4 regions of the Ensifer sp. GW101-20A05 genome follow, and region 1 is predicted to be linked to each of the others. Evidence: predicted binding sites of a transcription regulator. Region 1 holds the regulator's gene; each other region holds the start of a gene.
What was found. The regulator PhoB, encoded in region 1, activates phosphate uptake and scavenging genes when phosphate is short. The targets are predictions, from matches to a motif close to TGTCATNNANCTGTCAT.
Positions count from the first base shown of each region.

Region 1 (7,847 bases):
GAATTGCGTCGAGCATCGGGCCGAGCTGCACGGCGCGGCCGCGCACGTCGAGGCCTTCCACCTGGAAAGGCACGACGTGATCGTCACCGGCGAAGTCGAATTCACCAAGCCCTGGCGTCATGTCAGTCATGTCTTGCTCCTTGCCTCAGCAACTGCGTTGCGCCGGGGACATTCCTGTCCCCCGGCGCAACGTGCCCGCTGTCTCAATCGATCCCGCGATAAACGGATTGTCCACCGGATATGCGCCATCAGCCATTGCGCCGCGCACCACCCGTGGCAGTCGGCGCTTCACTGTTGCCAGGAGCGCCCTGCAGCCGCCTAGATCGTGTCGCACGGCGGCAATGTCAATAGCCAGCCTCACAGCCGCCGAAGCGCTGCGCCATCGCGCTCACCGCGGCGCTCGCAAGGGCCTAGACGAGCCCCATGCACCAGGCGATGATCGACTTCTGCGCATGCAGGCGGTTTTCGGCCTCGTCGAAGACCACCGACTGCGGACCGTCGATCACCTCGTCGGTCACCTCCTCTCCACGGTGCGCCGGCAGGCAATGCATGAACAGCGCATCGGATGCCGCTTGCTTCATCAGCGCCTCGTTGACCTGATAGGGCTGGAAGACGTTGTGGCCGCGGGCACGATGCTCCTGGTTCATCGACACCCAGGTGTCGGTGACAACGCAATTGGCGTTGGCGACCGCCTGCTCGGCATCGTGACACAGCAGGATCTCGCCGCCGTTGTTGCGGGCCCAGTTCAGGATCTTGTCCTGCGGCTCGGAGCCGAGCGGCACGGCCATGTTCATGCGATAGCCGAAGCGGGCGGAGCCTTCGATCAGCGAGTGCAGCACGTTGTTGCCGTCGCCGGTCCAGGCGATCGTCTTGCCCTTCACCGGTCCGCGATGCTCCTCGAAGGTCATGATGTCGGCCATGATCTGGCACGGATGGGTGTCATCGGTCAGGCCGTTGATGACGGGTACCGTCGCGTGTTCTGCCAATTCCAGCAGGCGGCGATGGTCGGTGGTGCGGATCATGATCGCGTCGACATAGCGCGACAGGACCTTCGCCGTATCGCCGATCGTCTCGGCGCGACCGAGCTGCATCTCCGTGCCCGAAAGGAACAGGGTTTCGCCGCCGAGCTGGCGCATGCCGACATCGAAGGACACACGGGTGCGGGTGGACGGCTTTTCGAAGATCATCGCCAGCATCTTGCCGGCGAGCGGCTTCTCGGCGGTTCCGGCCTTGGTCGTCGCCTTTCGGACGCGGGCATCATCGATGATCGTCCGAAGATCGGCGGCCGTCATGGCCGAAAGATCGAGAAAGTGTCTGGTGCCTGCCATCGTACTCGGTTCCTCAAAAAATCGAACCTATGTGCGCCACGCAGCGGCGTGAACGCACGAAGGTCATTCTACCATCCTGGGTCAGTCTTGGCCCTATCGGTCAGGCCGCAGCGTTACCACTTGCCTTCGTCACTGCTTCGGCGGCGCGCTCGATGCGTACGAGGCCCTCGCGTGCTTCCTCCGCCGTCACAGTCAACGGCGGCAGCAGGCGCAACACGTTGTCGCCGGCCGGCACGGCCAGGAGCTTCTCGGCGCGGATCTCCTTCAGGAGATCGGCCGAGGGGCCCTTCACCTTGATGCCCAGCATCAGGCCATCGCCGCGGATATCCTCGATGACATCGGGATAGCGATCCTTCAGCGAAGCAAGGCCCTGGCGGAAGACGAGCGCGACGTCGCGCACATGGGCGAGGAAGCCATCAGCGAGGATGACGTCGAGCACGGCGTTGCCGACGGCCATCGCCAGCGGATTGCCGCCATAGGTCGAGCCATGCGTGCCCGCCACCATGCCGGCGGCCGCCTCTTCCGTCGCCAGGCAAGCGCCGAGCGGGAAGCCGCCACCGATACCCTTGGCAACGGCCATGATATCCGGGCGGATGCCCGTCCACTCATGGGCAAAAAGCTTGCCGGTGCGGCCGACGCCGGTCTGAACCTCGTCGAGGATCAGGAGCAGGCCGAATTCGTCGCAGAGGGCGCGCAGTTCCTGCATGAATTCCTTGGTCGCGGGACGGATGCCGCCCTCGCCCTGGATCGGCTCGATCAGGATCGCGGCGGTCTCCTCGGTGATCGCATTCTTGACGGCCGCGATGTCGCCGAACGGAACCTGGTAGAACCCTGGGGCCTTTGGCCCGAAACCTTCAATGTACTTTTGCTGACCACCGGCGGCGATCGTCGCGATCGTGCGACCGTGGAACGCGCCCTCGAAGGTGATGATGTGAAACTTCTCCGGCTGGCCTTTGGCGAAGTGGTACCGCCGCGCCGTCTTGATCGCGCATTCCAGCGCTTCCGCACCGGAATTGGTGAAGAAGACCCGATCGGCAAAGGTGACGGCCGCCAAGCGGCGTCCAAGACTTTCCTGACCGGGAACTTCGTAAAGGTTGGAAAGGTGCCAGACCTTCTCGGCCTGCGCCTTCAGCGCCTCGACGAGATGCGGATGCGCGTGGCCGAGCGAGTTCACGGCAACGCCGGCGGCGAAGTCGAGATAGCGCGAGCCGTCTTCGGCGATCAGCCAGACGCCCTCTCCTCGCTCGAAACGCAACGGCGCGCGCATGTAGGTATCGTAAAGCGGCGTGGTTGCAGTCATGCGAGGCTCTCCTTACTCCAGTCGGCATCGGTCCCGCTGCTTCATGCGGCCCGATAAAAATCAAAAATGCCGCCTTTCGGCGGCGCAGGCACTATTCCTATTTCGCGCCGCAATGTCAATAAAACCAAGCCTTGCAGTGCAACAGAGAAGCCCGTTTCCCGGCGGCGAAAAAATCGCCCGGAAGGGCTTGCAAAAATGCAACGCCAGCCGAGCAAGTTGGGGAAAACTACGAAATCGATTCGGCGTGAATCCCGGGACTCTTGCCACGGAGTCCGACGGTCAGTACGTTAACATTCAATTACTAGACGCATGCGGCGGACCTAGTCACCAAAAGAGTTATCGCGTTTGCAACCTCGGGATTCAACCGGGGTGCGGTGAGGGATTCTGCCATCCCCAACGCTGAGAACGGAGAGTGCAGAAATGAACTGGACTGACGAGCGGGTGGAGAAACTGAAGAAGCTTTGGTCCGAGGGCCTGAGCGCAAGCCAGATCGCGGCACAGCTCGGCGGCGTCAGCCGTAACGCTGTCATCGGCAAGGTTCATCGCCTGAGCCTTCCAGGCCGTGCCAAAGCCGGCGGCAGCACCACTGCGGCGGCCCGCCCGAAGCGGCCGACCTCGGCGCCGCGCGCTCCGAACTACGCCTCGCGCGTTTCGACCCGCACCGTTGCCCGTCCGTCCGGCGCCACCGTTCTCAAGGAAGAGATCGAAGTCGATCTCGTTGCCGAGCAGGATTTCAGCATCCAGACCGACGTGGTCGTGCCGATGTCGCGCCGCCTCGAGCTAACCCAGCTCACGGAACGCACCTGCAAGTGGCCGATCGGCGACCCGCTGAAGGAAGAGTTCCACTTCTGCGGCAACGATTCCCCGGAAGCTTCGCCCTATTGCAGCTTTCATGCGCGGCTTGCCTACCAGCCGTCCGCCGAGCGCCGTCGGATGCGCTAAGGATCCGCACAGGACCAAAACGAAAGGGGCCGATCGGCCCCTTTTTTATTGACTTCTGTTTGCCCTTCTCAGCTTTCGAGCGAGTAGCCGGCGCCGCGCACGGTGCGGATGACATCAGGCATGGTCGAGAAGTTCAGCGCCTTGCGCAGGCGGCCGACATGCACGTCGACGGTCCGCTCGTCGACATAGATGTCGTGGCCCCAGACGCCGTCCAGCAACTGCGAGCGCGAGAAGACACGGCCCGGAGAGGACATCAGGAACTCCAGCAGGCGGAACTCTGTCGGCCCCAGGCGAACTTCGCGGCTGCGGCGATGGACGCGATGGGTTTCCCGGTCGAGCTCGATGTCGCCGCAGCGCAGCAGCGTCGAGAGAACTTCGGGCTTCGCCCGGCGGAGCATCGCCTTGACGCGGGCCATCAGCTCCGGCGTGGAGAAGGGCTTGACCACATAGTCGTCGGCACCGGTCGCCAGACCGCGAACGCGCTCGCTTTCCTCGCCGCGCGCCGTCAGCATGATAATCGGCAGCCGCTCCGTCTCCGGGCGCTGGCGCAACCTACGGCAAAGCTCGATGCCGGAGACGCCAGGCAACATCCAGTCGAGGATCAGAAGGTCGGGCAGGCGTTCCTGTAGCCGGATCTCCGCCTCGTCACCCCTGAGGATCGTATCGACGTCGAAGCCTTCAGCTTCCAGATTGTAACGCAGCAGGACGCTCAGCGCCTCTTCGTCTTCGACCACGGCGATTTTTGGCAACATCAGGTAACGTCTCCTTACCGCGAGCGCCGCGCGGGTCCAGCGGACCGGCCGGCACTCAGACACTCTAAATCTGGAGCACATCCGCCGTTTTCAAAGGCGGGGCGAAAACCGCATGCTTCAGATACAGGAATTCGGGGCCGCGACCGAAGCCGCGACCGGATGATATTCATGGGGCATGCATTGCGAACGGCGCGTTTAACGCCAGAGCGGGATGAGGAAAAGTGTATGCGGTTGTCCCCCGCATCCCGCTCCAACCTTCTAGTCGTTGACCGAGCCCAACGTCGACGTGTTGTCATCCTTCGGGCGCTCGCCCTCCGGCTGGGCACCCGTCGCCATGTAATAGATCGTCTCGGCGATGTTGGTCGCGTGGTCGCCGATACGCTCGATGTTCTTGGCACAGAACAGAAGATGCGTGCAGGGCGTGATGTTGCGCGGATCTTCCATCATGTAGGTGAGCAACTCGCGGAACAGCGAGGTGTAGATCGCGTCGATCTCCTCGTCGCGCTCACGAATGCTGTTGGCCTTTTCCGGCGAACGCGACGCATAGACGTCGAGCACTTCCTTGAGCTGCACCAGAGCGAGCTCGGCGAGGTGCTCGAGACCGCGGGCGAGCTTGCGCGGGATGCCCGAACCGGCAACCGCGATCACGCGTTTGGCAGTGTTCTTGCCGAGGTCGCCGACACGCTCCAGGTCGGAGGCGATGCGGATCGACCCCATGATCTCGCGAAGGTCGGCGGCGACCGGCTGGCGCTTGGCGATCGTGACGATCGCCTTCTCGCCGATCTGACGCTCGGCATCATCGAGAACAGTGTCGTCCGAGATTACCTTTTGCGCCAGCGCCAGGTCGGAATTGACCAGAGCGCGGACGGATTCGGCGACCATCTGCTCGGCGAGACCGCCCATTTCCGAGATGCGGCGCGTCAGGTACTTCAGTTCTTCGTCATAGGCGGACATGATATGCATGGACATGATCGTCGATCCTTACGGGAGTGACTGTTGCAGCCGTGATTGGCCTCAGCCGAAGCGGCCCATGATGTAATCCTGGGTGCGCTGGTCATCCGGATTGGTGAACATCTTGTCGGTGTCGTTCTCCTCGACGAGATTGCCGAGGTGGAACATGGCGGTGCGCTGCGACACGCGGGCGGCCTGCTGCATCGAGTGGGTCACGATGACGATCGTGAAGTTCGTGCGCAGTTCATGGATGAGTTCCTCGACCTTGGCGGTCGCGATCGGGTCGAGTGCCGAGCAGGGCTCGTCCATGAGGATGACTTCCGGGCTGACGGCAACAGCGCGTGCGATGCAAAGGCGCTGCTGCTGACCACCGGAGAGGCCGGTGCCCGGCTCCTGCAGGCGGTCCTTCACCTCGTTCCACAAACCTGCCTTCTGCAGGCTGGTTTCGACGACCTCGTCAAAATCCGCCTTGGTGCGGGCAAGCCCGTGGATGCGCGGACCGTAGGCGACGTTGTCGTAGATCGACTTCGGGAACGGGTTCGGCTTCTGGAACACCATGCCGACGCGGGCGCGCAGCTCGACCACGTCAATGGTCGGGTCGTAGATGTCGTCCTCATCGAGCGTGATCTTGCCGGTGACGCGGCAGTTCTCGATGGTGTCGTTCATGCGGTTCAGCGTGCGCAGGAAGGTCGACTTGCCGCAGCCCGACGGACCGATCAGCGCCGTTACCGTGTTCTCGCGGATGTTGAGGTTGACGTCGAAAAGCGCCCGCTTCTCGCCGTAGTAGACCGACACATCCTTGCCGATCATCTTGAAGGGAACCGTGTTCATTTTCTGATCCAAGGCTTTCTCGACCGCTGCTTCTGACATGATGTTCATAGTAATTACCTCACTACCAACGGCGCTCAAAGCGACGTCGCAACAGAATGGCGCCAAGGTTCATGACGACGAGGAAGATGAGAAGAATGATGATCGCGCCGGAGGTGCGCTCGACGAAGGCGCGTTCCGCCTCGTTGGCCCACATGTAGATCTGCACCGGCAGCGCTGTCGACGGCTCCATCGGCGAACCGGGATAGTCGACGACGAAGGCGACCATGCCGATCAACAGCAACGGCGCGGTTTCGCCAAGCGCGTGGGCCAGGCCGATGATCGTACCGGTCAGAATGCCCGGCATGGCCAGCGGCAGAACGTGGTGGAAGATGGTCTGCATCTTCGAGGCACCGAGACCGAGCGCCGCCGAGCGGATGGACGGCGGGACCGCCTTCAAGGCCGCGCGGGTGGCGATGATGATCGTCGGCAGGGTCATCAGCGTCAGCACGAAACCGCCGACGACCGCTGCCGAACGCGGCATGCCGGCAAAGTTGATGAAGACGGCGAGACCCAACAAACCGTAGACGATCGACGGAACGGCCGCGAGGTTGTTGATGTTGACCTCGATCAGGTCGGTGAGCCGGTTCTTCGGAGCGAACTCTTCGAGATAGATCGAGGCGGCAACGCCGATCGGCAACGACAGCACGAGCACGATCAGCATCATGTAGAACGAGCCAAGGGCGGCAACGCCGACGCCCGCCGCTTCAGGACGGCTGGAGGCGCCGAAGGTGAAGATGCCGGTGTTGAAGCTCTTCTTCAGGACGCCGGCGCTTGCGAGCTCGTTCATCCAGGTGACCTGCTGGTCCTTGACCTTGCGCTTGCTCTCTTCGACCTTGAGGTCGATCTGGCCCTTGTTGGCGGAGTCGATGTTGGCTTCGGCCAACAGCGTGACCGGAATGGTCTTGCCGACGATGGACGGATCCGCCACGACCATGTCGCGCAAGAGCGTACGGGAGCTCGCAGAAACCATGTCGGTCGCCTGCTTGACCAGCGGCCGTTTGGTCGCATCGATGCCGAGCTGCTTGACGAGCGCATCACGCACCAGCAGCGGATAGTTGGCGGTCATCAGTACCTTGCTGTCGGTCGTGCGTTCGCCGTTGGGGTCGATGACCTTTTCGGTGAATTCGATCGGCAGCGTGATCGTCGTCTGCTGGAACGCGGTGTAGCCGTTGGAAATGACGGTCCACAGCAGCAGCGCCAGGAAGAAGAGACCGGTGCTGATTGCCGCAATGCCGTAGGCGCGGAACCGGCGCTCGGCGGCATAGCGACGCTTGATGCCGATATCGCGCTTTGCGGATTCAGGACGGGCGGAGATCCGGACGGTCGGGGAAGCGATGTCGGTCATTCGTACTGTTCCCGGTATTTGCGCACGATGTAGAGCGCGTAAATGTTGAGGCCGAGCGTGATGACAAAGAGCGTGATGCCCAGCGCGAAGGCCACCAGCGTCTGCGGCGAGGTGAACTCGAGGTCGCCCGTCAACTGGTTGACGATCTTCACGGTCACCGTCGTCATCGGCTCGAAGGGATTGATCTGCATGCGGGCCGCGACACCGGCTGCCAGCACGACGATCATCGTCTCGCCGACGGCACGCGATGCGGTCAGAAGCAGCGCGCCGACAATGCCGGGAAGTGCTGCCGGGAGAATAACCTTCTTGACCGTTTCCGAGCGGGTGGCACCGAGACCGAGCGAGCCGTCACGCAATGC
Region 1 is NZ_JBWKZT010000003.1:461,338-469,184, reverse strand. Features, by position in the region: gene AC070A_RS11490 (Hsp33 family molecular chaperone) at 1-130, opposite strand, end outside; gene argF (ornithine carbamoyltransferase) at 411-1,328, opposite strand; gene AC070A_RS11480 (aspartate aminotransferase family protein) at 1,429-2,628, opposite strand; gene AC070A_RS11475 (GcrA family cell cycle regulator) at 3,049-3,570, shown strand; gene phoB (phosphate regulon transcriptional regulator PhoB) at 3,639-4,322, opposite strand; gene phoU (phosphate signaling complex protein PhoU) at 4,581-5,294, opposite strand; gene pstB (phosphate ABC transporter ATP-binding protein PstB) at 5,337-6,152, opposite strand; gene pstA (phosphate ABC transporter permease PstA) at 6,166-7,488, opposite strand; gene pstC (phosphate ABC transporter permease subunit PstC) at 7,485-7,847, opposite strand, start outside.

Region 2 (7,847 bases), on a different contig from region 1:
GTCACAAGGCGCGTGTTGCGCCAAACGCCGGATGCCTGCTTGCGGGTCGAGATATCGTTCATGAGGTCGCCTCCACTGGATATAATGTATATACATATTAATTCGCTCCACAAGAGGAAAATCGTGTGGCGGGAGGAAAAGGACAGGGCGGAAAGGCTAAGAAAAGAGGCGCGGCGTTGTTCAAAAATATGAGCAAGCGGCTTCAACAAATTGATTCTGTGAGCAACTTCTGTGCGATGTGCTTCCGAAGTGCGAGAACGCAAAAAAAGCCCCGAAACCGGAATTTCGGGGCTCGTGTCAATCGATCGTCAGAAAAGATATCCGGCCGAGAGCCCTGCCATGTCGATTCGAGAGGCGAAGCCGACGGTACCGCTCGCCCCCGTCAGGCGGCGTGGTCCGCCTTGATGCGCAATCGTTCCACCAGGTCGACGAAGCGGGTGCCGGCGATGTCGAGCCTGCCGCTATTATCGATGACGCTCACGCCGGGCCCCGACGTGACATCGGGGGCCTGGCGGCTCAGCCGTCGCAGGACTTCTTCCTCGCTCTCGCGGCCGCGTTCTGCAAGCCGCTTGGCCAGAACCGGTGCCTCGGCGGTGATGACGACGACGGCGATGTCGCCAAACGCTTCCCGGAACGCCGGCAGGGCGCCGCGGCTGCCGTTGACGATAGCGGTCATGCCGTTCCGCACATTTTCGAGCACCACGGAGGGGATGCCGTATTTGAGGCCATGCGCGTCCCAGAAGACGGCGAAGGCGCCGTCCTTCTGCATGTCGACGAATTCGTCTTCGGACACGCTTTCATGCACCTCGCCGCCGGCATCCGACGGACGGGTGATGACACGCCGGACGAAATGCACGTCGTGACAGTCGGCAAAATGCCGGGCGGCAAAGCCCATGACGCTGTCCTTGCCGGCACCGCTCGGTCCGACAACGACGACGAGTGCGCCTGCACCCTGTTCGCTCGCGCTCATGCGACACGCCGTCCTTCGCGCCAGACGGAGCGCACGACCGGAATGCCTTGCCTGCGGTGGACGCGGGCGATGTCGGCGCGCAGGCCGACTGCGACGCGGCCGCGGTCGTCAAGGCCGACGGTACGGGCCGGTGTCGAGGTCACCATCGCGATCGCCTTCGGCAGGTCGATGGCTTCGACTTCGTCGGAAAGAACGAAGGGCGCGTGGATCAGGCTGAAGGGCACATAGTCCGACGACAGCACGTCGAGCACGCCACATTCCGCCAGGTCGCGGGCGGCGATGTTGCCGGAGTGCGACTTGCCGCGAACGATGTTCGGCGCGCCCATGAGCACGCTCAGGCCCGCGCGGTGCGACGCTTCGGCGGCTTCGAAGCTTGTCGGGAATTCGGCAAGCTTGATGCCGAAGCCGACCGATTCTTCGACGTGGTCGACGGTCGCGTCGTCATGGCTGGCAATCGTGATGCCGCGGGCCGCGCAGGCCTCAGCCAGCGCAGTGCGGTGCGGGCCGGCATATTTCGCCGAAAGCGCCTGCTGACGCTCGACGAAGCGGGCGAATTCCGCGTCGGAAAGGCCGCGCTTGGATTTGTAGTAGAGCGTGTACTGGTCCATCGTCTGGAACTGACGCTGGCCGGGCGCGTGGTCCATCAGCGAGACGAGCTTGACCTGTGGGTCGTTCCGGAAGTCCTCGTAGTGATCGAGCACGTCGGAGGTGGAGACCTCGCAGCGCAGGTGGATCAAGTGGTCGGCGCGCAGCCGACCTTCTTCCTTGGCCTGCGCCAGCGCGTCGGCCATGCTGCGCATCTCGCCCTTCTGGAAGCCGCCATCTTCGTCGGAGCCGAGCCGAAGGCAGTCGAAGACCGTGGTGATGCCCGAGGTGACGACCTGCGCGTCATGCGCCTGGATCGCCGCGATCTTCAGCCAGCGCACGCCCGGGCGCGGCGAATAGTGGGCCTCGAGGTGATCGGTGTGCAGTTCAATGAGGCCCGGAATGAGGTAGTCGCCTTCGAAGTCCTCGCCGCTGGCGACCGTCCCCGCGGAGATATCGGCAATCTTGCCGTCGCGGATCAGCACCGAACCGTCGAGGATACTGTCCTCAAGGACGATGCGGGCGTTGGTCAAAACCTGTTCTTTGCTCATCTCATGCGATCTTTCGTTGGGTGTCGCTGCCGAGCGGCAGCAGGGAGCGGACAGTAAAGGGGGCGCCGCGCTCCGGTTCGACGAAGAGCGCGACTGACGTTACGTGAAGTGGCTTGCCGATGTGCTCGGCAAAGGTGGTTTCGAGCGCCGAGCTCATGATGCCGCTGGTTTCGGCAGGGACCGGTCCGGTCAAAGTCAGATGGAACTGAAATTCTTCGAATACATAGGGATAGCCCCATTCCCTCAGGTAACGCCTCTGGCGTTCCGGGAGGCTCTGCGGCTTGCGCCGGGCGAAGTCCATCTCCGACAGAGGCGCACGGAACGGGTCGAAGCGGTGAACGGCATCTTCGGCCAGATCCTGCAGTTCGGCAGAGGGAGCGGACGGCACCAGGGCAAAAAAAGGACCGAGCTGGTGCAGGACGATTTCAGGGATTTCGAAGGGATCGAGGTCAGCGGCGAAGCATTCGAAGATGCTGAGGAGTTCGTCTTCGTCGCGGCCCTCGGCAAGCTCGAAGGGTGCCTTCAGCGTTCCGTGAAAACCGTAGCGTCGCGGGTCTGCTGTCAGTGTGCGTTGCGTCGCTTCGTCGATCCCGGCGATCGTCGGAAGAGCAAGATCCTGGCCGGTAAAGGCGTCACGGCCAAGCCAACGGGACGCGGTCTGCGACAGCCGGTCGTCCGCCGGCGGCGCGAAGTAGATTGCATAACGCACGGTCTTCACTTTCTTGTAGCGACCGGCCCGCCGGGGAGGCGGGTCGATTGTTTGCGGGATGCGATGCGCAGCTAGCCGATTTCCATGACAACATCATGATGGCGGACGCGCAAATGCTTGGCTGTCGTCAATGTGCCCTGCGACCCATCAGGCGTGAACGGCACGCGTTCGAGATGCTGTCGAAAATAAAGACAACCAGCAAGATCAGAAGCACCATGTAGGCGACATTTTCCCAATCGGAATTGGTGCGCATTGCTTCCCAGAGCTTGAGACCGATACCGCCCGCGCCGACGGCGCCGATGATCGTCGCCGAACGGGTGTTCGATTCCCAGAAATAAAGCGCCTGGCTCGCAAAGACCGGCAACACCTGCGGCAGCACGCCGAAGCGCTGTACGGCAAGCGGCGCAGCACCCACCGACTTGACGCCTTCGCGCTGCTTGTCGTCGATGTTTTCCAGCGCCTCGGAATAGAGCTTCCCGAGCGTGCCGGTGTCGGTGAAGAAGATCGCCGAGATACCGGCAAGCGGTCCGGGGCCGAAGGCGCGGGTAAAAAACAGCGCCCAGATAAACATGTCCACCGATCGCAGGAAGTCGAAGAAGCGCTTGACCAATTGGTTGGTCATGAAGCTCGGCGTAATGTTGCGCGCCGCGAGGAAGCAGAGCGGGAAGGCGATCAGCGATGCAAAGAGTGTGCCGACGAAGGCCATGACGACGGTCTGCAGGAGCTTCGTCCAGACATCCAGATGCTGCCACTCGGCGTTGTAGAGGATGTTGTTCCAGGCAAGCGAAAGGTTCGAGCGGGCCGGATCGATGCGCTCGCCGGATATGATGAGCGAGGCGACCTCGCCGTAGCTCTTGCCGAAGAAGGGCGAGTTGGTGTCGAAGAGGAAGTTCGCCCAGCCGAAGAAGCGATTGCGGATAGAAACCTCGTCACCTTCGACTTCGGCCCAGCCGGTGGCGCCGAATGCAAGCACGATCTTCTCGCCTGGACGCTTCTGCGTCGCCCAGGTGGGCAGCGTGCCCTGCGGCATCACCCTGTCGGCGCCATCGACGGCCATCACCAGGGTCTCGCCTCCATGGGTCGCCTTGACCAGGCTGTCGGCGATCTCGATCCTGGTTGAGCGGTCATAGGTCACGACGACTCGGGTCAGGACTTCTTCCGTGCGGGTTTCGACGCGGTTTTGAGCTTCGGCCGTGGTGGTGCCGCCGAGTGCTGAACCGGGCGTCATGAAGCTGAAGGACGAGCTTGCCTTCGGCTTTGCCGCCTGCGTCGTCGACGCCGGAATTTCCACGCGGCGCGTCACCGTCTCCTTGTCGAGTTCCACCCAATCCGGATCGGGATTGGGCCCGAGCGGCGAATTGCGCTGATAGTTGAGGCTCATTGTCCGGTCGGAGGCGATGTGGATCTCGGGCCGCACCTCGTAGGAGACCCAGTCGGCGAGATAAGTGCCGGCGATACCCCAGTTGGCGTTGCCAAGCACCTGACCGATCGAGAAGAACCACCAGCTGAAGATGAGATAGACGACAATGCCGCCGGCGATCGTTGCCGTGCGTACACGCTTGGAGGTCGAGGATTTCAGGAGCTCGGGATGGCGGGCCGCGATCGCGTCCATCTCCATCGGGCTCAGTCGTGTGGTCGTGGTCATAGCGCGCACCTACTGGGCAAGCTGGAAGGCCTGTTCGCCGACGAGGCGACGGCGAAGCCAGGCGGAAAACTGGTCGACGGCGAAAATGGTCGCGAACAGCAGGATGACGATCGCAAGCGTTTTCGCCTGGTGGCCCTGGCCGATCGAAAGGCGCAGCAGCTCGCCGATGCCGCCGCCACCAACGGCGCCGATGATGGTCGAGGCGCGCACGTTGATTTCGAGGCGCAGCAGGAAGTAGCTGGTGAAGTTGGGCAGCACCTGCGGCACCATGCCGAACCAGACGCGCTCGATCCAGTTGCCGCCCGCGGCACGCAGGCCCTCATCTGCTTTCATGTCGGCGTTTTCGACCACTTCGTAGAAGAGCTTGCCGAGCGCACCGACCGTGTGGATCGAGACCGCGGCGATCGCGGGAATGGGGCCGAGCGAGAGGATGGCAAGGAAGAAGCCGGCAATCACCACTTCCGGAAAGGCGCGCAGGATCTCCATGATCCGGCGAACGGTACCGCGGATCCACGGATTGGGCATCAGGTTGCGCGCTGCGAAGAAGCAGAGCACGAAACCGAGTGCCGTGCCGATGATCGTCGAGAAGATCGCGATGTTCACGGTCTCCAGCATCTTGTGCACGTATTCGGGGATATAGAAGCTGTCGGTCAGGTACAGCCGGCCGTCCGGGTAGTTGTATTTGAAGCTGCCGTCGTCATAGGGCGAGGGCAGGTCGAACATGGCACGGAAGATTTCCAGCCCGTCACGCGGTGCGAGATCGCCGACGAAGTCGAAGAAATGCGGCAGGCGATCGAAGAACTTGCCGGCGTTGGAATCGTTGGCGAACCAGAGCGAGCCCGAGAGCGCCAGGAAGAGGATGCCGAAGCCGAGCCAGGAGTAAAGCCGGCGGCGGGAACTCAGTTCCTGCCAATGGCGCTCGATGACGGCGCCGTTGTCGCTCAGATTCCGCGGGAGCAGGGAAGTTGCCATGACCGTTCCGGCTCGCGCCGGCCTCTATGGCATTTCAAGGAAAAGCACGAAGCGGCTTTCCGTCAGGAAATGCGTGAAAACAAAGCGGTAGGGTATGATTGAAGGGCTGGTGTCGAGCACCCCTTCAAACAGTGAAACGCTGGCCGTTTGGGCGGCCAGCGTTCCCGGAAGATGCGGTCTATCAGCCGCCGATCGTTGCCTTGCGGGCGTCGATGATCGGCTTGTAGAAATCGGAGTTGACTTCGGTGTAGCCGGTGAAGTCACCGCCCTGGATGGCCGAGAAGCAGGCAGCGTCGGTCTTCGGCAGGTCGACCATGAACTGCTTGAACTTCACCTTCATGTCGTCGTTCATCGAGGTGCGCACGACGATCGGGCCGTTCGGGATCAGCGGCGACTTCCAGAGCTCGACGAGGTCGTTCATGTCGAGGATGCCCTTGTCGACCATCTTCTTCAGGTTGCCCGAGGTGTAGCCGTCCTTGAATTCGCCGACGCCCGAGCCGAAGGTCGTGCCGGCATCGAAGGTGCCCTTGACGACTTCGAGAACGAGGTTTTCGTGACCGCCGCCGAAGCCGGTTTCACCGAAGAATTCCTTGACCGGCGCGCCGATCGCTTCCGGCAGGGTGACGAGCGGGACGAGGTAGCCCGAGGTCGAGTCCGGATCGGCGAAGCCGAGCTTCTTGCCCTTCAGGTCTTCGAGCTTGGTGATGCCGGAATCCTTGCGGGCAACCATGATCGAGTGGTAGCCGGTCGAACCGTCGGTCTGAACGGTCGTCAGGATCGGCTCGACGGCATCAGCCTTGGCGAGGTAGATCTTGGCATAGCCGGAAGCGCCGAGCTCGGCGTAGTCGAGCGTGCCACCGAGCAGGCCCTGGATAACGCCGTCATAGTCGGCAGCCGGGAACAGCGAGACCTTCTCGACGCCGATGGCAGCCGGCAGCTTGTCGACGAGGCACTGGAAGTTGCGCAGGCGGTCGGCTTCGTTTTCGCCGCCGAGAATGCCGATGCGGAATTCCTTGAGGTCTTCAGCCTGGGCGTGGCCGACGAGGGCGAGGAGCGCGACGGCGCCCAGAAGAGCTTTCTTCAGCATAAGGTTCTCCCGTGTGTCCGGCTTGACCGGATCCTATTCGGTTTCAAAGAGGTGCCCTTGACGCGGGCTTTCGATCCTGGCGGGCGTCAGATGCCGGCCAGTGCCAGCGGCTTGAGGCCGGTCGATGCCGTTTCTTCCTGCGGTTCGGCCGCCGGAATGTTGATGCTGGTGGAGGTCATCGACTCCTCGATGCCCGTGTCGGCGCCGTAGATCTCGGCAACCGCTGCCGCCGTCAGATCCTTGGGCTGGCCGTCGAAGACGACGCGGCCATGCGCCATGCCGATGATGCGTTCGCAATAGTTGCGCGCGGTATCGAGGGTGTGGAGATTGGTGATGACCGTGATGCCGTCGCGTTCGTTGATGTCGCGCAGTGCGTCCATGACGATCTTGGCGTTCAGCGGGTCGAGCGAGGCGATCGGCTCGTCGGCGAGCAGAACCTTCGGCTGTTGCATCAGCGCGCGGGCGATCGCGACGCGCTGCTGCTGGCCGCCGGAGAGCGTGCCTGCGGGCTGAAGTGCGGTCTGTTCGATGCCGAGGCGCTCGAGCGCGCCGATCGCCATGATGCGTTCTTCGCGGGTGAACATGTTGAGGATGCTGAGCACCGTCGAGCGGTGATTGAGGCGACCGAGCAAAACGTTGGTGAGTACGTCGAGGCGCGGCACCAGGTTGAACTGCTGAAAGATCATGGCACAGTCGCGCTGCCAGTTGCGCAGTGCAGCGCCGCGAAGTGACGACACTTCCGCGCTGTCATAGACGATCGAGCCTGAAGACAGGTCGACGAGGCGATTGATCATGCGCAGCAGCGTCGACTTGCCGGCACCCGAGCGGCCGATCACGCCGACCATCTGACCCTGCGGGATGTCGAAGGTAACCGAACTTACGGCTGTCTTCTTGCCGAACTGGCGGGTTACACTCTTCAACTGAAACATTTCTAGCAGGTCCTCTTTCGGGGAGACCGGTCATCGGTGTGACACCTGCCATATCGGCGCTTCATGAAAGCGAAATGTCAGTTTGTTGTAAGTTCTGTTACAGTTCACACCCGCGCGGGCTGGGTTAATCAAAAGTGAAGGACATCGCGCCGGTGGGTGCCCGATTGGCCACCTCCCGCACGATTGCAGCTTGAGATTCGGCTGGATCGAGGGCGGTCGCCTGATCGCGTCCTTGCACAGTACCGCCGTGCGATTCCTGGCTCTACGGTCCAGGCTCCAAGGTCGCCCCCGGAACATAGAGCGCGATCGGTCGGATCTCGTAGATCGCGGTGGGATTGCTGCGCCGCAGGTCGCGTGCCGCTGCGATTGCTGCGTCGAGCGTCGGAAAGTCCACGACGT
Region 2 is NZ_JBWKZT010000009.1:153,327-161,173, forward strand. Features, by position in the region: gene hutI (imidazolonepropionase) at 1-62, opposite strand, end outside; gene phnN (phosphonate metabolism protein/1,5-bisphosphokinase (PRPP-forming) PhnN) at 383-970, opposite strand; gene AC070A_RS22010 (alpha-D-ribose 1-methylphosphonate 5-triphosphate diphosphatase) at 967-2,106, opposite strand; gene AC070A_RS22015 (DUF1045 domain-containing protein) at 2,108-2,815, opposite strand; gene phnE (phosphonate ABC transporter, permease protein PhnE) at 2,943-4,460, opposite strand; gene phnE (phosphonate ABC transporter, permease protein PhnE) at 4,470-5,432, opposite strand; gene phnD (phosphonate ABC transporter substrate-binding protein) at 5,614-6,519, opposite strand; gene phnC (phosphonate ABC transporter ATP-binding protein) at 6,606-7,448, opposite strand; gene AC070A_RS22040 (YciI family protein) at 7,711-7,847, opposite strand, start outside.
Region 2: AC070A_RS22015 (DUF1045 domain-containing protein) is a predicted target of PhoB. The motif match lies at 2,900-2,916, and genes of this name have one in related genera.

Region 3 (7,847 bases), on a different contig from region 1:
ACGATGTTGTCAGTCACCGAAAGCAGAGTGCGGATGTAGGTCTTGTAGGCTTCGGTACCGGCCCTGAAGACCTCGTCACGGGTGCCGCCGACGGGGAGTTGCTTCGGATAGAAGCCGCCCTTGGCGCCAACCGGTACGATGACGGCGTTCTTGACCTGCTGCGCCTTGACGAGGCCAAGCACTTCCGTGCGGTAGTCCTGGGCGCGGTCCGACCAGCGCAGGCCGCCACGGGCGACCTTGCCGAAGCGCAGGTGCACGCCCTCGACCTCGGTGCCGTAGACGAAGATTTCGCGGAACGGACGCGGTTCCGGCAGGCCGTCGAGCTGCTTCGGGTCAAGCTTGAAGGCGAGAACCGCGCGCGGCTTGCCGTCGGCGCCATGCTGGAAGTAGTTGGTCCGGAGCGTCGCTTCGATCGCGTTGACGTAGCGGCGCAGGATGCGATCCTCGTCGAGGCTCGGAACGGCAGACAGCGCGTCCTCGATCGCGGAAAGCAGGGCGCTGCACTTCTTTGCACGCGGCTTTTCCTCGAGCTTCGGATCCATCCGGGTCACGAACAGCTTGAAGATATCGGCTGCGATCGCCGGATACTTGTTCAGCGTGTCGGCGATATAGCCCTGCGAATAGGTGATGCCGGCCTGGCGCAGATAGCGGGAATAGGCGCGCAGCACCGTGACTTCGCGGGCATTGAGGCCCGCAAGCAGGATCAGCCGGTTGAAGTTGTCGTCCTCGATCGTGCCGTTCCAGGCGGCGAGGAAGGCTTCCTCCAGCGCCGCACCCGACTTTTCGAGATTGAGCGCAAGGCCGTCGCGATGGATCAGCTCCATGTCGTGCAGCACGACGCGGTGCTTGTCCTCGCCGTGCCTGCCGACATTGAGGTCGTAGGTCTGTTCGCTGATGACCCGGAAGCCGAGGTTTTCCAGCAGCGGCACGCGGCGCGACAGCGACACGGGCTCGCCGGCATGGAAGATCTTCAGCTCGGCCGTGTCAGGACGGTTGACCGGGCGGTTATAGTTGTAGAACGAGATCCGGATCGGATCTTCCGCCTTGCAGGCGGCAATGTCTGCAAGGTCGGCATAGGCTTCCGCCGGCGTGAAGAACGACTGGTAGGCGCCGTCGACATCAAGCTCGATGCCGTCCTTACGGGCGAGAAGGTCGAACCGATCGATCCAGCGCGTGACGATGCCGCGAACGGCCTCTTCAAGCTTGGCCTGCGGAATGCGCGGGGTCTTGCCGCTGGTGCGGCCTATGATGAAGTGGACGCGCGCCAGACCGCCTTCGGGGAAGGCCGGGTAATAGGCCGAAACGCGGCCGTCATAGGCGGTCTTCAGGTAGTCGCCGATCTTTTCGCGTACGTCGGAATCATATTGTTCGCGCGGCACGAAGACGATGACCGAGACAAAGCGGTCGAAATGGTCGATGCGCGGCAGGACGCGGATGCGCGGCCGGTCGCCCAACTCGTTGATCTGTTCGCAGAAGGCGGCGAGCAGACCGACATCGATCTGGAAGAGGTCGTCGCGCGGATAGGATTCGAGCGTGTTGTCCAGCATCTTGCCGGAGTGGCTCTGCGGGTCGTAGCCGAAATGGTCGACGATCTTCTCGATCTTGTGGCGCAGCAACGGGATTTCAGCCGCCTGGCGGGTATAGGCCGAGGAAGTGAACAGGCCGACAATGCGCAACTCGCCGGCGACATTGCCGTCGGCATCGAAGCGCTTGATGCCGATATAGTCCATATAGGCGCGGCGATGGACGACCGATTTCACGTTGGCCTTGGTGACGATCAGGAAATCGGGGCCGTCGAGGAAGGCGAGGATTTCCGGCGTGGTCAGTACTGCGTCCTTGCCCTGGCGCAGAACGCGCACGTCGGGGTTGGAGAGGATGCCGAGGCCCCTGCCCTTGCCGCGCTCGACCGTCGCCTTTCCGCCCTTGCCCGAGTAGGTATACTCGCGCATGCCGATAAAGGTGAAGTTGTTGTCGCGCAGCCAGCGAAGGAAGGCGAGCGCCTCATCACGGTCGCTTTTCTTGCGCGAGGCGTTGTAGGCCTCGAGTTCCTGCACGGCCTGGTCGAGCAGCGCCGTCATCGCCGGCCAGTCGTGTACCGTCTGGTGTACCTGCTCCAGCACGTCGCGGATGCGGTTGCTGAGCTGCTCGGCTTCGACGGGCGCCAGCTTCGTCAAGTGGATCTGGATGTGGCTGACGCGGTGCGCCGGATCGCTTGCCTCTTCCGGATCGAAGAGTTTTACCGGCTTGCCCGGTTCCTTGACCAGGATGGGATGGATCGCAAGGTGGATATCGCGGTGCGTGCTGGTGATTTCCCCCATGACCGAATCATAGAGGAACGGCATGTTGTGTTCGGTGATCGCGATGATCGAAACCTCGGTGCCACCCGGCGCGACGCCGGCGACGGTTTCGACCGAAACTTGCGGCTTGCCGCCATCCCAGCGGGCGAGTTCACGATGCGCATGGGCTGCAATCAGCGCCAGCATGTCCGCCGAATAAAGATCGAGGTCATCGTTGCTGGCCCCACCGAAGAGGCTCTCCGGCGCCAGCGCGTCGACGCCCAGTTTGATGGCGGCCGCCTTTGCTGCGTCGATGTGTCTGTCCCGCTTCGGATTGTATTTCACGCCCATGAAGTCTCTCCCACTCATGATAGGCCAAACCCTATCAGAACCATGGCTAATGGCGACCGCTATTTACGCCGATTTCGGCAAAATCGAGCCGAAAATTGGAGAATTTCACGTGAAAACAGCTTAAATCCATTTAAATCGAAGGCAATTTCGCGAAAATTGCTCGAAAATCGATGAAAAAGCACGAAAACGCCGGCGGCTTCCACCGGACCTATCTGCCATCGCCTGTTGACAGGGCGGTGACAGTCGGGTGATCAGAGTTTGTAGACCGAAGGATTGGACTCGTCGATGCCCGAAATGCCCTCCCTGCCCGGCGCCGTCATCGTCATCTCGAGCCATGTCGTGCGTGGCAAGGTCGGCAACCGGGCCGCGGTGTTCGCGTTGGAGACGCTGGGGCATCCGGTCTGGGCACTGCCGACGGTCATTCTTCCCTGGCATCCCGGACACGGGCGCTCGACCCGCGTCACCATTTCAGACGCGGATTTCCAGTCGATGATCGACGATCTCATTGCCGCGCCCTGGGTCGGGGAGGTGCGCGCCGTGCTTTCGGGCTATCTCGGATCGCCCGGTCAGGCCGAAGGCGTTGTGCGGTTGGTGACGACTCTCAGGGAACGTAATCCCAAGCTGATCTACGCCTGCGATCCCGTCATTGGCGACGCCGGCGGGCTCTATGTTCCGGAGGCGACCGCGACGGCCATCCGCGACCAGCTGCTGCCGCTCGCCAACCTGGCGACGCCGAACCGCTTCGAGCTCGCCTGGCTCGCCGGCGCGACGCTGGAGACCAATACGGCGATCCTCGATGCCGCCCTCGGCCTCGGTCCGGCCCGCGTGCTGGTGACCTCAGCGGTGCCGATGATGAGCGGCGGTACCGGCAATCTCTTCCTTTCGGGCAATCACGCGCTGCTCGCCGAACATCGGCTCGTCGAGAACCCGCCGAATGGCACCGGAGACTTGCTGACTGCCCTGTTTCTCGCGCGGCTTCTCGAAGGACTATCGGAAGAGCGCGCATTGCAGATGGCGACCGCAAGCGTGTTCGAGATCATCGCGCGGAGCGTCAAACGCGGTGCCGACGAGTTGACGATCGAGCAGGACGCTTCGAGCCTTTCGACGCCGATGGCGATGGTGCAGATGCGCCGCCTGGTGCATCCGAATCAGATGCGGCGCAAATAGAAGAAACTGTTCATGGGCAGCAGCCCTTGTCGCATCGTGGATTGAACTTTAGGTCATGATGATATTCATGGCGGGGCGTGATGCGGGCGGAAGTCCGCTCATCCCGCTCGAAGCAGCAGCGGAGTAATCGATGGACAAGCAGCAACAGCGTTTTCCGGACCACCTTCTGAACGGCTACCACAACTTCATGAATGGCCGCTTCAGCGAACAGCAGAAGCGCTACAAGGTGCTGGCGGAAACCGGCCAGAAGCCGAGGACGATGGTTGTTGCCTGTTGCGATTCGCGGGCGGCGCCGGAAACGATCTTCGACAGCGGGCCGGGTGAACTCTTCGTCGTGCGCAACGTCGCCAATCTCATGCCGCCCTATGAGCCGGACGGCCATTACCATTCGACGTCGGCCGCGCTTGAGTTCGCCGTGCAGTCGCTCCGCGTCAGCGACATCGTCGTGATGGGGCATGGCCGCTGCGGCGGTATCAAGGCGGTGCTCGATCCTGATGCCGAGCCCTTGTCGCCGGGCGATTTCATCGGTCGCTGGATGAACCTCCTGAAGCCGGCCGCCGAGCAGATCCAAAGCAACGACGTCATGACCCAGGCGGAGCGGCAGCGTGCGCTCGAGCGGGTCTCGATCCGCAACTCGCTTGCCAACCTGCGCACCTTCCCTTGTGTTCAGATCCTCGAAGCCAAGGGCAAGCTGCATCTGCACGGCGCCTGGTTCGACATCTCGACCGGCGAGCTTTGGATCATGGATCCCGCGACCGGCGACTTCTCCCGCCCGGGCATGTAACCAGCAAAAAAGCCCGAATCGACGATCCGGGCTTTGCAATCTTCCGAAAGGCATCGTGCATCCGGAGAGATGCGCGAATTGGGTTCGATCAGAGGCCGTCGATCTCGGCGCCGATGATGGCGATTGCCTGCTGGTAGACGGTTGCCGCGTTCCAGCCCTGGATCGCGCCGAAATTCGCCTGGCCTTGTTGATAGCCGGCACCCGGCTGCCAGCCGTGACCGCGCAGGAAGTTGGCGGTCGAGGCCAGCGCGTCGGCCTTGGAGCGAACCATGTCGATGTGGCCGTTGCCGTCGCCATCGACGCCGTATTTCAGGACGTTGGCCGGCAGGAACTGGGTCTGCCCTATCTCGCCGTGGGCCGCACCGCGCGCATCGGGGCTCAGGTCACCGCGCTGTACAAGCTGCAGGGCGGCATAGAGCTGGTCGGTGAAATAGTCCGAGCGGCGGCAGTCATAGGCGAGCGTCGAAACCGCCGAGAGCGTATGCTCTTTGCCCATGAAGCCGCCAAAGCCTGTTTCCATGCCCCAGATAGCGATCAGCGGGCCGGCGGGCACGCCGAAGCGGCGTTCAATGCTGGTGAAGAGCGCCGCATTCTGCTGCTTCATCTTCTTGCCGCGGGAAATGATCGTCTGACCGCCGCGCTTCTGCATGAACTGGTCGAGCGACAGCTTGAAGCTCTTCTGGCCGCGGTCGGCGCGGATCGTCGCCTTGTTGTAGGAGACGCTGGAAAGGGCGCGGTCGAGCACCGCAGGGCTGATGCCGCTGCCTGAGGCTTCCTGCTTGAAATTCTGCACCCAGGCAGCAAATCCGCTTCCGTCGTTGCCGCATTGGGCGGCGGAGGCCACCGCCGGAAAAACTACAGTCGAAACCAGGGCAGCAAGCCCCACCGCTACGCACTTTGCCCTGTGCATGAAATACCCCGTCATAGCCCGAATCTCATTGCTTTCAAAAATGCCAGCCTTGGCCGGCCATGTCACCTGCCGGAAGCGGCGGTAACTTTTTCGTGGTTTCACGTGAAGCCGGGGCGAAACGACCCGCGATTGTGAAACAGGAAACCCGCCAAGCCCGGATGGGCTCGGCGGGAACGAATTGCTCAATTGCCGTTTCAGGCGGCCTGCTTACGCGGCTTGATGAGACCGCGGTTGACCAGGAGCTCGGCAATCTGGATCGCGTTGAGTGCCGCACCCTTGCGCAGGTTGTCGGAAACGACCCAGATGTTGAGACCGTTTTCGACGGTTGCGTCCTCGCGGATGCGCGAGATGTAGGTCGCATCTTCGCCGGCGCATTCGTAAGGCGTGACGTAGCCACCGTTTTCGTGCTTGTCGACGACCAGGCAACCCGGTGCTTCGCGCAGGATGTCGCGGGCCTCGTCTGCGGTGATCTCGTTCTCGAACTCGATGTTGACCGATTCCGAATGGCCGATGAAGACGGGAACGCGCACAGCCGTGCAGGTCACCTTGATCTTCGGATCGAGCATCTTCTTGGTTTCGGCCAGGACCTTCCACTCTTCCTTCGTGTAGCCGTCTTCCATGAACACGTCGATGTGCGGGATGACGTTGAAGGCGATGCGCTTGGTGAACTTCTTCGATTCGATCGGATCAGCGACGAAGACGGCGCGGGTCTGGTTGAAGAGTTCGTCCATGCCGTCCTTGCCGGCGCCGGAAACCGACTGGTAGGTCGAGACGACGACGCGCTTGATCTTGGCATGGTCGTGCAGCGGCTTCAGCGCCACGACGAGCTGGGCCGTCGAGCAATTCGGGTTGGCGATGATGTTCTTCTTGGTGAAGAGCGAGATCGCGTCCGGGTTCACTTCCGGCACGATCAGCGGCACTTCGGCGTCGTAGCGCCAGGCCGAAGAGTTGTCGATGACGACGCAGCCCTGCTGGCCGATCTTCGGCGAATACTTGAGAGAAACAGCGCCGCCGGCCGACATCAGGCAGATATCGGTATCGGAAAAATCGTAGTTTTCGAGGTTCCTGACCTTGAGGGTCTTGTCGCCAAAGGAAACTTCCGTGCCCTGGGAGCGGGCGGAAGCAAGCGCGACCACTTCATCCGCGGGAAAGCCGCGTTCGGAAAGGATGTTCAGCATCTCCCGGCCGACATTGCCGGTGGCGCCTGCGACTGCAATCTTGAAACCCATGATCTAAGCTCTCTTTCTGTCTCTCCTCGTCGGGTGGAGGGGGAACCGCGCGCGTTGCCACGAAGGTTCCGGTCCCCGGCCTTACCGGGGAGAGAGCGGAGGGCCAGAGACGTCAGACGGTTTTCGTCGTCGTTTTGGCCGTTGTTTTGCAAGCGAACGAAAAATCGACATCCTGCCCCGCGGCAAGGGCCGGCAGGATCAAAGCAGCGATGGCTGGACCGATCGGTCGCATGGTGGTGATTTCCTCGTTCGTCGCTGCTCTTACGCGGTTTTGGGGAAGAGTCAAGACGCCGTTGCATCGTGGTGGCTTCCCCGGCGTGGTCCGCGGTCGATCGCCGCATTAGACGAAAGTCATAAGCCGAAAGCATCTCTGCCTGCGCCGCAGGTTTTCTGACATCCTCTTCAACAGGCGCACCACGTCCGGCGGTTCTAGGGAGGAATGCCGGACCAGCCAATGGGCGCTCCAACAAGCTGTTTTGGAGTGGAGGATAAACGAAATGGCAAATGTCGCGACAGTGGACGACGCAAAAACGCGTCCAATGACCGGCGAGGAGAAGAAGGTCATCTTCGCCTCGTCGCTTGGTACCGTGTTCGAATGGTACGATTTCTATCTTTACGGCTCGCTTGCCGTCTATATCGGCGCGACCTTCTTCAGTTCCTATCCGGAAACGACGCGTAACATTTTCGCGCTTCTGGCCTTTGCCGCGGGCTTCCTCGTTCGCCCGTTCGGCGCCCTGGTCTTCGGTCGCCTCGGTGACCTCGTCGGCCGCAAGTACACCTTCCTCGTGACGATCCTGATCATGGGTCTGTCGACCTTCCTGGTCGGCATCCTGCCCGGCGCTGCCTCGATCGGCATTGCCGCACCGATCCTGCTGATCGCGCTGCGCATGCTGCAGGGCCTGGCGCTCGGCGGTGAATATGGCGGTGCCGCCACTTATGTGGCCGAGCATGCGCCGCACGGGCGCCGCGGTTACTTCACCTCCTGGATCCAGACGACAGCGACGCTCGGTCTGTTCCTGTCGTTGGTGGTGATCCTCCTCGTCCAGTTCCTGGTCGGCAAGGAAGCCTTTGCTGCCTGGGGTTGGCGCATTCCGTTCCTCGTCTCCGTCGTGCTTCTCGGCGTTTCCGTC
Region 3 is NZ_JBWKZT010000005.1:109,324-117,170, forward strand. Features, by position in the region: gene AC070A_RS14975 (NAD-glutamate dehydrogenase) at 1-2,627, opposite strand, end outside; gene pdxY (pyridoxal kinase PdxY) at 2,913-3,794, shown strand; gene AC070A_RS14985 (carbonic anhydrase) at 3,925-4,578, shown strand; gene AC070A_RS14990 (lytic murein transglycosylase) at 4,667-5,488, opposite strand; gene AC070A_RS14995 (aspartate-semialdehyde dehydrogenase) at 5,683-6,717, opposite strand; gene AC070A_RS15000 (MFS transporter) at 7,215-7,847, shown strand, end outside.
Region 3: AC070A_RS14975 (NAD-glutamate dehydrogenase) is a predicted target of PhoB. The motif match lies at 2,853-2,869, and genes of this name have one in related genera.

Region 4 (7,847 bases), on a different contig from region 1:
CCCCGATTTACACGTGCAGACACATCTTTCGGAAAACCGCGACGAGATCGCCTTTACCTGCGAGCTCTATCCGGAAGCCAAGGACTATACCGACGTCTACGCCCGCTACGGGTTGCTTGGACCGAAAAGCCTCTTCGGTCACTGCATCCATCTTTCGGATCGCGAGGCGGATGCGATGAGCGAGACCGGCTCGGTCGCCGTCTTCTGCCCGACCTCCAACCTCTTCCTCGGCTCCGGTCTCTTTCCGCTGCGCGCGCTTACCCGCCGCGACAAGCCGGTGCGCACTTCGGTCGCCTCCGACATCGGCGGCGGCACCAGCTACTCGATGCTGAAAACGCTCGACGAGGCCTACAAGATCCTGCAACTGCAGGGCGAGCGGCTGAACCCCTTCGACAGCTTCTTCATGATGACGCGCGGCAATGCCGAGGCGCTGTCGCTCGTCGACAGGATCGGCACGCTCGAAGCCGGAACCGATGCCGACTTCATCGTGCTCGACATGGCGGCGACGCCGGCGATGGCGCTTCGGGCCGAAGTGGTCAATTCGCTCGCCGACGAGCTTTTCCTGCTGCAGACCATGGGCGACGACCGCGCGATCGTCGAAACCTATGTCGCCGGCAAGCCGGCGAAATCGGCACTCGCCGCCGCGTGACCGCGCAAATCCAGAGAGGTCAAGAAAATTGACCTCTCTGCGTTCTGGCTATTAACAAGCCTCCGGCAAACATGGTAATGGCTCGTTCAATCTCCGTTGGACGAAGGCCGTTTTCATGACGCAAATCCTCGAAATCAGCGATCTCAAGGCGCTCGCCAAACGTCGCGTGCCGAAGCTCTTCTTCGACTACGCCGACAGCGGCGCCTGGACCGAAGGCACCTATCGCGCCAACGAGGAGGATTTCGCCAAGGTCAAGCTGCGCCAGCGGGTGCTGGTCGACATGACCGATCGCTCGCTGGAAACGACGATGATCGGCCAGAAGGTGTCGATGCCGGTGGCGCTCGCCCCGACCGGCCTCACCGGCATGCAGCACGCCGACGGCGAGATGCTGGCGGCCCAGGCCGCCGAAGCCTTTGGTGTCCCCTTCACGCTCTCGACCATGAGCATCTGCTCGATCGAGGACGTCGCCTCGGTCACTACCAAGCCCTTCTGGTTCCAGCTTTACGTCATGCGCGAGCGCGAATTCGTGCTGAACCTTATCGACCGCGCCAAGGCGGCGAAGTGCTCGGCGCTGGTGCTGACGCTCGACCTGCAGATCCTCGGCCAGCGTCACAAGGACCTGCGCAACGGCCTCTCCGCGCCGCCGAAGATGACGCCGAAGCATCTCTGGCAGATGGCGACGCGCCCCGGCTGGTGCATGAAGATGCTCGGCACCAAGCGCCGCACCTTCCGCAACATCGTCGGCCACGCAAAGAGCGTTACCGATCTTTCTTCGCTCGGCGCCTGGACGGCGGAACAGTTCGACCCGCAGCTTTCGTGGAAGGACGTCGAGTGGATCAAGGAGCGTTGGGGCGGACCGCTGATCCTCAAGGGCATTCTTGATCCCGAAGACGCCAAGATGGCGGCGGCGACCGGTGCCGATGCGATTATCGTCTCCAACCATGGCGGCCGCCAGCTCGACGGCGCCCACTCCTCCATCAGCATGCTGCCGCGCATCGTCGATGCGGTTGGCCACCAGATCGAAGTGCATCTCGACGGCGGCATCCGCTCCGGCCAGGATGTGCTGAAGGCCGTCGCCATGGGCGCCAAGGGCACCTATATCGGCCGCCCCTTCCTCTATGGCCTCGGCGCCATGGGCAAGGACGGGGTGACCAAGGCGTTGGAAATCATCCGCAAGGAGATGGACATCACCATGGCGCTCTGCGGCAAACGCAACATCAACGACGTCGACCGCAGCATCCTGGCGGAATAGGCCACGGCATCAGCCACTCCCGCCCTCATTCCTGTGCTTGTCACAGGAATCTCTAGCAGTTCCGATGGAACTGCGGGACCAGCCCAAGTCCTTGGGCTGAAAGGTCTTTTGACCCGACAGACTTCGGGTCGCTGGATCCCCGCCACAAGGGCGAGGATGAGGGAGCTTGGAGTGGCCCTTCCGGCAAAACGCGAAGCGAGCGCAAGACCCCTGCGCGCTCAGCTCCCCCGATAGGTCGAATACCCATAGGGCGAAAGCAGCAGCGGCACGTGATAGTGGCTCGCCGGATCGGCAATGCCGAAGCGCAAGGGGATTCGGTCGAGGAAGGCCGGTTCCGGCAGCGTCGTGCCTGACCGGCGCAGGTAGTCGCCGGCGTGGAAGACCAGCTCGTAATTGCCGGCCATGAAGCCGACGCCTTCGACCATCGGCCCGTCGACACGGCCGTCGCTGTTGGTGTGGACGGTCCGGATCAGCTGTCGCTCTTCGCCCTCCAGCCAATAGAGATCGATGCGCAGGCCTTCGGCCGGCTTGCCGAGCGCGGTGTCGAGTACATGGGTCGTCAGGCGGCCGGTGCTGCTCATGGTATCCTCTTTTCTGCTACTGCATGTTTCCTTTAATCGTAGCCGATTAAAGGACAAAAACATGCAGTGAATCAAAGTGCTACAGCGACCTTTGCGCGTCTGATAAGACGCGCGGCGCTGTAGGGCGACATGCGCGCGGCGAACCGCACGCACTTCTCATCATGCCGCTAGACCGGGCTCGAAATGACGAAGGACTCGTCGTAGAAATACTCTTCGAGGTTGTTGCCCGGCCCATCGCGATCGACGATCAGGAAATCGCTGACGGCGCCGATCGACATCAACGGGTGATGCCAGACGTTGCGGCCGTAATTGACCCCTTGCTTGCCGCTCGCCTGGAATACCCGAGGCGTGCCCGGCCGGCCATCCCGGTCTTCGGCAACGACGACGAGCCAGGGGCGATCGTCGAGCGGTGAAAAGCTCTGGCTGCCGAGAGGGTGGCGCTCCATCATCGTCACCGCATAGGGAAACGCGCGCGGCTGACCGCGGAAGATGTTGATGATGACATTGGCGCCGTCGCCGACCACATCGGCACGCGCCAGTCCGTGGAAACGTTCCGTGTTGCCGCCGTTGATGTAGCGCATCGTCGCCGGATCGGCTTCGATGATGGTTCCGAAGGGTGCAAAGGCGTCGCGCGTCAGCGGTTCGATCTTAAGCAGGCGCGACATCAGGCGTGGACCCCATGCATCGGTACGCTTGCGAAGTCCGGTTCGATGGCCTCCCCCCTGTGCGAGGACGCGTATCGAACGGTTTTGTCAGGCATTTTCGTCTCCAGGAAGCATCGACTGCAGCCGCAGGCGGGCGATTTTTTCCACCTGCGCGCAAGCGGTTTCAAATTCCTCTTCGGGCGAATTGTCAATGCGGCTTTCGAAGGAGGCGCGAATCTGGCCCTTGGTGAGCCCCTTCACGGCGATGATGAAGGGGAAGCCGAATTTCTTCGTGTAGGCATCGTTCAGCGCCGTGAAGCGTTGATGCTCATCGGGCGTCAACCGATCGAGGCCGGCAGACGCCTGCTCGGCGGTCGAGTCTGCCGTGAGCTTGCCCGCAATCGCCAGCTTGCCGGCAAGATCGGGATGGGCGCGCAGCACTTGCAGCTTTTCGCGCGGCAATGCCGCACGAAAAGCCTGGCAGAGTGCCGAATGCACGTTGCCCGCCATCAGACCCGCCGCCGCGGCGCGATCGAAGGCGCGTTCGGCCACCCAGGGCGAATGCTCGAACACGCCGCCGAAACGGGCGACGAAGGCGTCGCGGTCGGACATCAGTGCGCCCCTTCCGGCTTGTGGTGCTGGTACCAGTGGTTGGCGATGTCGATGCGCCTGGGCACCCAGACCTTATCGTGCGACATCACGTAATCGATGAACCGGGCAAGGGCTGCGGCGCGGCCAGGGCGGCCGACAAGCCGGCAGTGCAGGCCGATATTCATCATCTTGGCATCGCCCTGGCGGCCTTCCTCATAGAGCACGTCGAAGCTGTCCTTGAGATAGGTGAAGAACTGGTCGCCGGAGTTGAAGCCCTGGTTGGTGGCAAAACGCATGTCGTTGGCATCGAGCGTATAGGGGATGATGAGATGCGGCTTGTCGGCCGGCAGCCCCGGCACCCAATAGGGCAGTTCGTCGGCGTAGCTGTCGCAGGAATAGAGGAAGCCGCCCTCCTCCAGCACCAGCTTCAGCGTGTTGGCCGAAGGCTTGCCCTGGTAGATGCCGAGCGGGCGCTCGCCGGTCAGCTCCGTATGCAGACGGACGACTTCGCGGATATGCTCGCGCTCGACCTCCTCCGGGAAGTCCTTGTATTCCAGCCAGCGCAACCCGTGGCTGGCTATTTCCCATCCGGCTTCCTTCATGGCCGCAACCGCTTCCGGATTGCGCGCCATGGCGAGCGTCACGCCGTAGACCGTCAGCGGAACGTTACGGCTCGTGAACATGCGCCACAGCCGCCAGAAACCGGAGCGCGCGCCATATTCGTAGATCGATTCCATGTTGAGATTGCGCTGACCCTGCCAGGGCTGCGCGCCGACGATCTCGGACAGCAGACATTCGGACGCCGCGTCGCCATCGAGAATGCAGCTCTCGCCGCCCTCCTCGTAGTTCAGCACGAACTGCACGGCAATGCGCGCATCGCCCGGCCAGTTTGCCTTCGGCGGATTGCGGCCGTAGCCAACGAGGTCGCGCGGATACTTAGTCTCAGACATCAAATCACCCTTCGATTTTTCCAGAACGGTATCACCGCCGACCGGATTGTCGATACCGAAATCTGCCCGCGAAGGGTCGCTGGGCGGCAAGCTCGGAATGAGACGAAGGCTGAATTCTGCGCTCTCGTTAGCGATGCGCCATCAATGCCGCGACGATGAGCGGCAAGGGCCGGATCGATCCCGAACCAACAGAGGGATCGGCGGCAACGCGTTTGGCGCGTTCGGCGCGCGCATTCGTAGAGATCTTGCCGAGCGGGTGCTGCGAATGCACACGCAGGGGCGCGCCGGTCTCCTGCTCGACGAAGAGGGCAAGACTGCCGATGGCAAGCGGCGTCGCCAGGTACGGCTCGAACAGCTCGCGAAGCGGCGCCTCGACCTGGCGTATCGCGTCCGACGCGAGCGGGCCAGTCAACATCATGTGGAAGCGGTACTCGTCCATCACATGAGGATCGCCCCAGCGGTGCAAATTGGAAAACTGCGGTGCGGTCAGCCGATCCGGATCGGAGCGCTCGATCTCGTCTTCGCTGAGCGGCGCACGAAAAGCATCGAACTCCTGAACGATATTGGCTGCCAGCAGATGCATCGCGGTGCTCGGGACCTGCGGCATCAGACCGAAGCACCGGCCGATGCGGGCGACCTCCAGGCGATCGATTTCGAACGGTGTCTGCGCGCCGGCAAAATGCATGAGCGCCTTCAGGAGTTGTGATTCCGTCATATCCGGATGCAGACGAAACGGCGACATCATCACCGCATGGAAACCGAAGCGGCGCGGTACGGCCGTATGGTAGGCGATGTCGGCAGAACTCAGGCCCGCAACCGAAGGCAGTTCCGTCGGTTCGCCGGAATAGACGTTGCGCCCAAGCCAGCTTGCGGCGACCGCGGAAAGCGGGTCGGCCATCGGCGGCGTAAAACAAATGGCGTAGCGCATGTCTGGCTCCGGTTATCCGTGTCGAGCGGGACGAGGAAAAGTGCCTGCGGTTTTCCGCCCCGCTCCAATGAGATCGATCACGCTTATGAGTATCGATCCGACCCGGGATCTTCGTGATCTATTGGCCGCGTCTTAGGTGATTTGCGTGACAGATTGACGAAGTGGATCGTGCAAAACCACGCGATCCCACCGGTTTGCGCACCAGATTTTCGGAACCATCCGGCCCAACGGCCGTTCACTCAAGGTAACAATCAAGGATGGAGAAGAAGCGTGAGCTATCACAACGCAAACCTGCAGGATGCCCGGATCAAGGAAACCCATGACCTGATCGCGAGCGACAAGGTTGAAGGCACGAAGGTCTATGGCTCCGACAACAAGCACATCGGCTCGATCGAGCGCGTGATCATCGAAAAACGCAGCGGTCGCGTTGCCTACGCCGTGCTCGGTTTCGGCGGCTTCCTTGGCCTTGGCGAAGACCACTATCCGCTGCCCTGGGCGAAGTTGACCTATGACGAAAACCTCGGCGGCTATCGCACCGACGTTACGCGCGATCAGGTCGAGCGCGCGCCGAAATATCGCGGCAACGAGGAATACGACTGGAACGAGGAAAACGGCCGTCGCGTCTACGACTACTACGGCGTGCCACCCTACTGGATGTAAGGTCGAACTTTCGAATGTCCGAATATGTGAGGCTCCGCCTGCGGCGGGGCCCTTCCCATGCCCAAGCCTAGAGATGCTTCTCGCGAAGCGCCGCGATGTGGTTCCGGCACAGGAAGGAATCCGGCAGATCGAGCGTCGGGAGACCGGCGATCTCGTCGACAACGAAGCGCGCCAACCGATGCGCAATCCCGAAGCTCACCTTGAAGCCGCCGGTCAGCACGGAAATGTTCGAATGATCAGGGTACCGCCCGACCATGGGTTCGCGCCCCGCCGACTTTGGCCTGAGCCCGGCCCAGCGCTCGACCACCTCCGCATCCGCCAGACACGGCGCCAGCAACGTGGCGCGCCGAAGGAGATCGTCAAGCTGTTCATCCGTGGACAGTGGATCGGTAAAGCTGTTCTCGCTGGTACTGCCGATCGCCACATGGCCATCGTCATGAGCGATGATGTAGACGCCATCGGTGAAAATAACCGGCAGGTCCGGATCGACATCCGCCTTCAAGAGCGCGGCCTGGCCCTTGACCGCAGTGCCGCTCGTCGCTTTCAGCGGCCCCGACACGGCATCGATCAGCGGGAAACTGCCGATGCCGGCAGCGATGATGCAATGGTCGAAGCTGAGGCGGTTGCCATCGTCACGCTCGGCCCTGCCGTGCGCCGGAAGGATGGCGCGCACGCCCGAGACTTCATCGATCTGAACATTCTGGCACTGCAACAAGGCGGCACGCAGGGCTGACAGCGTGCGGCGCGGCGACACCCGCGCGGCCAGCGTATCGAAAACGACGCCGTGCGCCGTTGCCTCCGTGCCTGGCCAACCCTCCGGGCCGCCCTCCTGGACATGCCAGAAGAATTGCCGGTCGCCCGCGCGCCATTGCTGTCGCGCGTCCTGCTCATGCCGGAGCGCAATGTCGCGTAAGTGCGGCTTGGCGAGCGGCATCAGCCGCCCGGTGCGGCGATAGCCGGTCGACACCCCCGCCTCGGCTTCGAGTTGCGCGATCTCCTGTTCGAGCGACACCAGCGCTTCGAACTGGAATTGTTTCTTGGCGTTCCAGCGGTCGGGCATATGCGGCATGAGCGCGCCCAGCAGGCCGCCGCTCGCGCCGGCACCGATGGCCTGTTGCTCGACGAGCCGCACAATCATGCCCTTGCGCGCGGCGGAAAGGGCGGCCCACAGCCCCATGATGCCGCCGCCGACGACCAAAAGCTCGCTCATCGATTGACCTTCTCCGGCCGGCGGATTATCGCCTTTGCCATGACAGGACCAGCAGACCCGATCGACCCGCCAGCGCACCAAAACCTTGATTGGCACGAGGGCGATATGCCCTATTCCCGGGAGTTTGGCGATCACTTTTATTGCCGCACCGATGGGCGGCTGGAATGCGGTCACGTCTTCCTTTCGGGCAACGGCCTGCCGGATCGCTGGGTCGGTACGGGCACCTTCCGCATCGGCGAACTGGGCTTCGGCACTGGGCTCAATTTCTGCGAGACATGGTGCCAGTGGAAGGCAACCGCTGGAGCCGGCGACCGCCTGCAGTTCGTCTCGTTCGAGCGGTTTCCCATGGCCGCCGACGAGATTTCCCGTGCGCTCAGCCACT
Region 4 is NZ_JBWKZT010000001.1:820,885-828,731, forward strand. Features, by position in the region: gene guaD (guanine deaminase) at 1-649, shown strand, start outside; gene AC070A_RS04140 (alpha-hydroxy acid oxidase) at 765-1,901, shown strand; gene uraH (hydroxyisourate hydrolase) at 2,120-2,482, opposite strand; gene AC070A_RS04150 (ureidoglycolate lyase) at 2,650-3,147, opposite strand; gene uraD (2-oxo-4-hydroxy-4-carboxy-5-ureidoimidazoline decarboxylase) at 3,235-3,738, opposite strand; gene puuE (allantoinase PuuE) at 3,738-4,667, opposite strand; gene AC070A_RS04165 (DUF1045 domain-containing protein) at 4,795-5,595, opposite strand; gene AC070A_RS04170 (PRC-barrel domain-containing protein) at 5,866-6,255, shown strand; gene AC070A_RS04175 (NAD(P)/FAD-dependent oxidoreductase) at 6,323-7,465, opposite strand; gene mnmC2 (tRNA (5-methylaminomethyl-2-thiouridine)(34)-methyltransferase MnmC2) at 7,505-7,847, shown strand, end outside.
Region 4: AC070A_RS04165 (DUF1045 domain-containing protein) is a predicted target of PhoB. The motif match lies at 5,741-5,757, and genes of this name have one in related genera.